One region of the Geobacillus sp. CAMR5420 genome, then DNA from elsewhere that is predicted to be linked to it. Evidence: a T-box and tRNA genes for the amino acid it is inferred to sense, from the RefSeq annotation. Region 1 holds a T-box; the other holds one or more tRNA genes.
The links. The T-box of region 1 lies ahead of leuS (leucine--tRNA ligase). A T-box ahead of a tRNA ligase gene usually reads a tRNA of that ligase, here a tRNA-Leu.
Positions count from the first base shown of each region.

Region 2: it has a tRNA-Leu gene. The T-box ahead of leuS (leucine--tRNA ligase) is inferred to sense a tRNA for this amino acid. The anticodon was not compared.

Region 1 is NZ_JHUS01000057.1:28,235-31,616, reverse strand. Features, by position in the region: gene DI44_RS02900 (MFS transporter) at 1-747, shown strand, start outside; T-box leader at 1,241-1,462, shown strand; gene leuS (leucine--tRNA ligase) at 1,539-3,382, shown strand, end outside.
Region 2 is NZ_JHUS01000013.1:229-3,610, forward strand. Features, by position in the region: tRNA gene DI44_RS13560 (tRNA-Val) at 1-73, shown strand, start outside; tRNA gene DI44_RS13555 (tRNA-Met) at 400-476, shown strand; tRNA gene DI44_RS13550 (tRNA-Asp) at 481-556, shown strand; tRNA gene DI44_RS13545 (tRNA-Phe) at 731-806, shown strand; tRNA gene DI44_RS13540 (tRNA-Thr) at 1,041-1,113, shown strand; tRNA gene DI44_RS13535 (tRNA-Lys) at 1,559-1,631, shown strand; tRNA gene DI44_RS13530 (tRNA-Gly) at 1,639-1,713, shown strand; tRNA gene DI44_RS13525 (tRNA-Leu) at 1,719-1,804, shown strand; tRNA gene DI44_RS13520 (tRNA-Arg) at 1,810-1,883, shown strand; tRNA gene DI44_RS13515 (tRNA-Pro) at 1,890-1,963, shown strand; tRNA gene DI44_RS13510 (tRNA-Ala) at 1,972-2,044, shown strand; tRNA gene DI44_RS13505 (tRNA-Met) at 2,065-2,141, shown strand; tRNA gene DI44_RS13500 (tRNA-Ile) at 2,147-2,223, shown strand; tRNA gene DI44_RS13495 (tRNA-Ser) at 2,243-2,333, shown strand; tRNA gene DI44_RS13490 (tRNA-Thr) at 2,542-2,617, shown strand; tRNA gene DI44_RS13485 (tRNA-His) at 2,625-2,697, shown strand; tRNA gene DI44_RS13480 (tRNA-Gly) at 2,869-2,939, shown strand; tRNA gene DI44_RS13475 (tRNA-Ile) at 2,946-3,019, shown strand; tRNA gene DI44_RS13470 (tRNA-Asn) at 3,229-3,303, shown strand; tRNA gene DI44_RS13465 (tRNA-Ser) at 3,311-3,382, shown strand, end outside.

The sequences.
Region 1 (3,382 bases):
TCATATTCGTTCTCGCTCGTTTTTTTCGCCAATCTTTTGTTGTATGCCGCGTTTTTGTTTACGGTTGTGGCCGGGCTGCGCCGCGTTCCGCTCTTGCCGCCGCCGAGAAAGAAACGATCCGGAGAAGCGGAAAGAGCGCCATCCCGCTCCGCGGGCTGGGCGCTTGCCCTCCTTTGCGCCGGCTATGGACTGTGTTGGTTGAGCTATGTCCAATGGTCGACGACGATCGCCGCCTATACACGCGAGCTCGGGATACCAGTCGGGCAGTACAGCTTGCTTTGGACGATCAACGGGGCGTTGATCGTCTTGGCCCAGCCGCTGTTGTCAGCGGTCATCCGCCGCTTCATGCCGACGTTGAAGCGGCAAATCGTGATCGGTTTTTTTATTTTCGCCGTTTCGTTTGCCATGCTGTTGGGGGCGCATTCGTTTGCAGAGTTTGCCGCGTCCATGATGGTGCTCACGATCGCCGAGATGATCGTCTGGCCGGCGATTCCGGCCGCGGTGAACGAATGGGCGCCCCCGGGGAAAGCCGGGTTTTACCAAGGAATCGTCAACGGGACGGCCACGGCCGGACGGATGATCGGACCGGTCATCGGCGGCTCGGTCGCCGATCTGTTTGGAATGAAACTGCTCATCATGATGTTAGCATTGTTTGCCTTATTGGCGGTGCTGGCCGCGCTTTTGCATGATCGTCGGCTCCCGAAGCGGACGGAGAACGCGGATGAAAAAACCGCGGCTTCCGTATAGATTTCGGCTTGCAATTGATCGACAAATTTTTTAAAATAATAATAAATTTGTCATTCTGTCCACTCATCGCTCGATTCATCCTATTTCGCGCAGGAGACTCCCACTTCAACGACCAAAGGGAGTAAGTGGGAGAGGAATGTGCGTTCCCCCTTTCTTTTGTGTATGATAGAATAAAGACGTGGAGAAAACTGTTAAATAAAGGCACTCCAATAACGGCTGCTCGATGGATGGAGTTGGTTGCAGGAAACGTTGCAACCGTAAAACATGAGCGTAGGTCTGTCTGTTGTGTGTGGAAGCCAAGTACTGCCAACAGACACACCGAGAGAATCGGTAACGATGCAGGCATGACCTGCGTCGTTGGGTAGTCGTCAACCTGCCCCCTGATGCAACCCCAAGTCAAGGAAGGAGGACGAAGTCCGTTTGCACTTCTGGGGAGTTGCAAGCCCCCACTTCAAGCGTTAGCGAAGTGGGGGTAGTTGACGTGCGAATAAGGCGAATAACGGTGAAGAGGAGCAGTAGCGGGCCCGACGGACGGCAGAGAGTTGACGGATGGTGCGAGTCAACCGAAGTCGGCTCGTGAACTCGCCTCGGAGTTGCCGGCGTGAACGGTCATCGACAGCGCCGGCCGTCCATCCGCGTTAAGGAAGAAAGCGGGTGCGCCGTTTGGCGCGCCAAAAAGGGTGGTACCGCGGGAAGCGCGCCTCTCGTCCCTTTGCTGTGGGGATGGGGGGGTTTTTTTGTACATATTTTCGTCAATGATGCAAGTAGAACTTGATAGGAGGAGTGCTGCGATGAGCTTCAACCACCGCGAAATTGAACAAAAATGGCAGGACTATTGGGAGAAAAACAAAACGTTCCGCACGTCCGATGATGATGACAAGCCGAAGTTTTACGTTCTCGACATGTTCCCGTATCCATCCGGCGCCGGCTTGCACGTCGGCCATCCGGAAGGATATACGGCGACCGATATTTTGGCGCGCATGAAGCGGATGCAAGGGTACAACGTCCTTCACCCGATGGGCTGGGACGCGTTCGGGCTGCCGGCCGAGCAATATGCGCTCGATACCGGCAACGACCCGGCGGAGTTTACGCAAAAAAACATCGACAATTTCCGCCGGCAAATCAAATCGCTTGGCTTTTCGTACGACTGGGACCGGGAGATCAATACGACCGACCCGAACTATTACAAATGGACGCAATGGATTTTCTTGAAGCTGTATGAAAAAGGGCTCGCCTACATGGATGAAGTGCCGGTCAACTGGTGCCCGGCGCTCGGCACGGTGCTGGCGAACGAAGAGGTGATCAACGGCCGGAGCGAGCGCGGCGGGCATCCGGTCATCCGCAAGCCGATGCGGCAATGGATGCTGAAAATCACCGCCTATGCCGACCGCTTGCTTGAAGATTTGGAAGAGCTCGACTGGCCGGAAAGCATTAAGGAGATGCAGCGCAACTGGATTGGCCGTTCGGAAGGAGCGGAAATCGAGTTCGCCGTCGACGGCCATGACGAAACATTCACCGTGTTCACGACGCGTCCGGATACGCTGTTTGGCGCGACGTACACCGTCTTGGCGCCGGAGCATCCGCTCGTTGAAAAAATCACGACGCCGGAGCAAAAGCCAGCCGTTGACGCCTACTTAAAGGAAATTCAAAGCAAAAGCGACCTTGAGCGCACCGATTTGGCGAAAGAAAAAACGGGCGTGTTCACCGGCGCGTACGCCATTCACCCGGTCACCGGCGATCGGCTTCCGATTTGGATCGCTGACTACGTCTTGATGAGCTACGGCACCGGAGCGATCATGGCCGTGCCGGCGCACGATGAGCGCGACTACGAGTTTGCGAAAAAATTCCACTTGCCGATGAAAGAAGTCGTCGCCGGCGGGAATATCGAAAAGGAAGCGTACACCGGAGATGGCGAGCATATCAACTCCGAGTTTTTGAACGGCTTGAACAAGCAGGAAGCGATCGACAAAATGATCGCCTGGCTTGAGGAGCACGGCAAAGGGCGGAAAAAAGTGTCGTACCGGCTGCGCGACTGGCTGTTCAGCCGCCAGCGCTACTGGGGCGAGCCGATTCCGATCATCCATTGGGAAGACGGCACGATGACGCCGGTGCCGGAAGAGGAATTGCCGCTTGTGCTGCCGAAAACGGATGAAATCCGTCCGTCGGGAACGGGCGAGTCGCCGCTGGCCAACATCGAAGAATGGGTCAATGTTGTCGACCCGAAAACCGGGAAAAAAGGGCGGCGCGAAACGAACACGATGCCGCAATGGGCTGGAAGCTGCTGGTATTATTTACGCTACATCGACCCGCACAACGACAAGCAGCTCGCCGATCCGGAAAAGCTGAAAAAGTGGCTGCCGGTCGATGTTTACATCGGCGGGGCGGAGCACGCGGTTTTGCATTTGCTTTATGCCCGCTTCTGGCATAAGTTTCTCTATGACCTTGGCATCGTGCCGACGAAAGAACCGTTCCAAAAGCTGTTCAACCAAGGGATGATTTTAGGCGAAAACAACGAAAAAATGAGCAAATCAAAAGGCAACGTCGTCAACCCGGACGACATCATCGAAAGCCATGGGGCCGACACCTTGCGGCTGTATGAAATGTTCATGGGGCCACTTGAGGCGTCGATCGCTTG
Region 2 (3,382 bases), on a different contig from region 1:
GGATTAGCTCAGCTGGGAGAGCACTTGCCTTACAAGCAAGGGGTCGGCGGTTCGATCCCGTCATCCTCCACCATCTTAATATAAAAGCTGACTTGCTTTCTCATCATCGCGGGGTGGAGCAACGAGCCTTCGCTTCGTCGAATATGCTGCGAGTTGCCTCGACGCATTCGACATCTTCGAGTTCGCTGGCAGAGGAAGAGGCAACGAAAATGCAATTTGAGCATTGTCAAAACTTAAGTATATTCTTATCGCTGCGGGGTGGAGCAACGAGCCTTCGCTTCGTCGAATATGCTGCGAGTTGCCTCGACGCATTCGACATCTTCGAGTTCGCTGGCAGAGGAAGAGGCAGTCTTAAAGAAACACTTAGAGCGTTATCAAATGAGATGAATTTCTTACCGTCGCGGGGTGGAGCAGTCCGGTAGCTCGTCGGGCTCATAACCCGAAGGTCGCAGGTTCAAATCCTGCCCCCGCAACCAATATGGTCCCGTAGTGTAGTGGTTAACATGCCTGCCTGTCACGCAGGAGATCGCGGGTTCGAGTCCCGTCGGGACCGCCATTCTTCCAAAATTGTGAAAGATGAAAAAATATGGCTCGGTAGCTCAGTCGGTAGAGACGAGCATCCGCATCGTCGAATCTGCTGCGAGTTGTCCCGACGCATCTGGCTTCTTCGAATGGGCTAGTAGAGGAAGGGACACAAAAGTCATCAACGAACAAGGGAAAAATAAGATATGGCTCGGTAGCTCAGTCGGTAGAGCAAAGGACTGAAAATCCTTGTGTCGGCGGTTCGATTCCGTCCCGAGCCACCATTTTTATCATAGTTCCGAAAGAAGGTTCCCGCTTCATGCAAAGCTAAGTGGGAGTAGTTCACAGACATGTCAGATGTTCAAACCACCCCGGCTTAGTTCAATGGGTAGCGACGAACATTCGCATCGTCGAGTCTGTTGCGAGTTGCCTCGACGCACTCAGCTTCCTCGAATCAGCTTGCAGAGGAAGAGGCACAACTAGGCAGACAACATGAGTCACTAACTAATTTTAAATGTGCCGGCTTAGCTCAATTGGTAGAGCAACTGACTTGTAATCAGTAGGTTGCGGGTTCAAGTCCTGCAGCCGGCATTCTTATTCCTTAATAACCCCTTAAGCCATTAAGGCGGCAACCGCGAGCCATTAGCTCAGTAACGAGCGCTACATCTTCGAGTTCGCTTCGAGTTGTCCCGACGCATCCTGCATCTTCGAATCAGCTGGCAGTGGAAGGGACATTGTTGTCTCGGAGTGTTATCCTAACTATGAGCCATTAGCTCAGTAACGAGCGTTACATCATCGAATTTGCTTCGAGTTGCCTCGACGCACGAGGCTTCCTTGAATTAGCTGGCAGAGGAAGAGGCAGGTAGAGCTAGGTAGTACCTAGAGTGTTGTCCTAACCATGAGCCATTAGCTCAGTAGGTAGAGCAACGAGCAAAGCATCTTCGGATTTGCTTCGAGTTGTCCCGACGCATTCGGCTTCTTTGAATCAGCTGGTAGAGGAAGGGACATCGTTGTCTCGGAGTGTTATTGAACCCATGAGCCATTAGCTCAGTAGGTAGAGCATCTGACTTTTAATCAGAGGGTCGGAGGTTCGAGTCCTCCATGGCTCATCGTCTTGCGGAAGTAGTTCAGCGGTAGAACACCACCTTGCCAAGGTGGGGGTCGCGGGTTCGAGCCCCGTCTTCCGCTCCACTTCCGCCGGGGTGGCGGAATTGGCAGACGCACAGGACTTAAAATCCTGGGGTAGGTAACTACCGTGCCGGTTCGAGTCCGGCCCTCGGCACTTGTGCGCTCGTAGCTCAATTGGATAGAGCATCTGACTACGGATCAGAAGGTTAGGGGTTCGAATCCTCTCGAGCGCGTTTTATCGGGAAGTAGCTCAGCTTGGTAGAGCACACGGTTCGGGTCCGTGAGGTCGCAGGTTCAAATCCTGTCTTCCCGATTTATCATGGGGCCTTAGCTCAGCTGGGAGAGCGCCTGCTTTGCAAGCAGGAGGTCATCGGTTCGATCCCGATAGGCTCCACCTTTTGACTTCTTAAATTTGGCGGTGTAGCTCAGCTGGCTAGAGCGTACGGTTCATACCCGTGAGGTCGGGGGTTCGATCCCCTCCACCGCCACCATTATCGGACCTTTAGCTCAGCTGGTTAGAGCAGACGGCTCATAACCGTCCGGTCGTAGGTTCGAGTCCTACAAGGTCCACCATTATTATTGTTGCTTTTTTGGAGGAGTACCCAAGTGGTTGAAGGGGTCGGTCTTGAAAACCGAGAGGCGCCGCAAGGCGCGCGGGGGTTCGAATCCCTCCTCCTCCGCCATGCACTTTAAAATCGTGCCGGCTTAGCTCAATTGGTAGAGACGAGCATTCGCATCGTCGAATCTGCTGCGAGTTGTCCCGACGCATCCCACTTCTTTGAATAAGCTTGCAGAGGAAGGGACACCGAGCATTTGACTTCCTCGAATTAGCTGGGAGAGGAAGAGGCACAACCAGGCAGACAACATGAATCACTAGCTAATTTTAAATGTGCCGGCTTAGCTCAATTGGTAGAGCAACTGACTTGTAATCAGTAGGTTGCGGGTTCAAGTCCTGCAGCCGGCACCAGAACGAGGCGACTATGGCGAAGTGGTTAACGCACCAGATTGTGGCTCTGGCATGCGTGGGTTCGATTCCCACTAGTCGCCCTTTTCATTATATTCTATATTTGCGGGTGTAGTTTAGTGGTAAAACCTCAGCCACGAGCATCTGCATCATCGAATCTGCTTCGAGTTGCCCCGACGCATCTGGCTTCTATGAATCAGCTGGTAGAGGAAGGGGCATGGAAGCAGCGTGGCGGATGTTCAACTAAATGATATGCGGGTGTAGTTTAGTGGTAAAACCTCAGCCTTCCAAGCTGATGTCGTGGGTTCGATTCCCATCACCCGCTTTTTATGGGCCTATAGCTCAGCTGGTCAGAGCGCACGCCTGATAAGCGTGAGGTCGGTGGTTCAAGTCCACTTAGGCCCATTATTTTCCATTGAATATTTTTGGGTCATTCGCTATAATAATGGGCGAACAATGCCCCATCGTTCCACAGCAAAATCGGAGCGACGAGCTTCACATCTTCGAATTCGCTGCGAGTTGCCTCGACGCATCTCGCTTCCTTGAATTAGCTGGCAGAGGAAGAGGCAACGAGCACATTTGGAAGATGTGCATAACATATAGTTATTCATCATTCCGCAATAGCTCAGCGGTAGAGCAACCGGCTGTTAACCGGTAGGTCGTAGGTTCGAATCCTACTTGCGGAGCCATTTCTTTGGAGAAGTACCCAAGTGGCTGAAGGGGACGGTTTGCTAAACCGTTAGGTCGCAGTTTTGCGGCGCGCGGGTT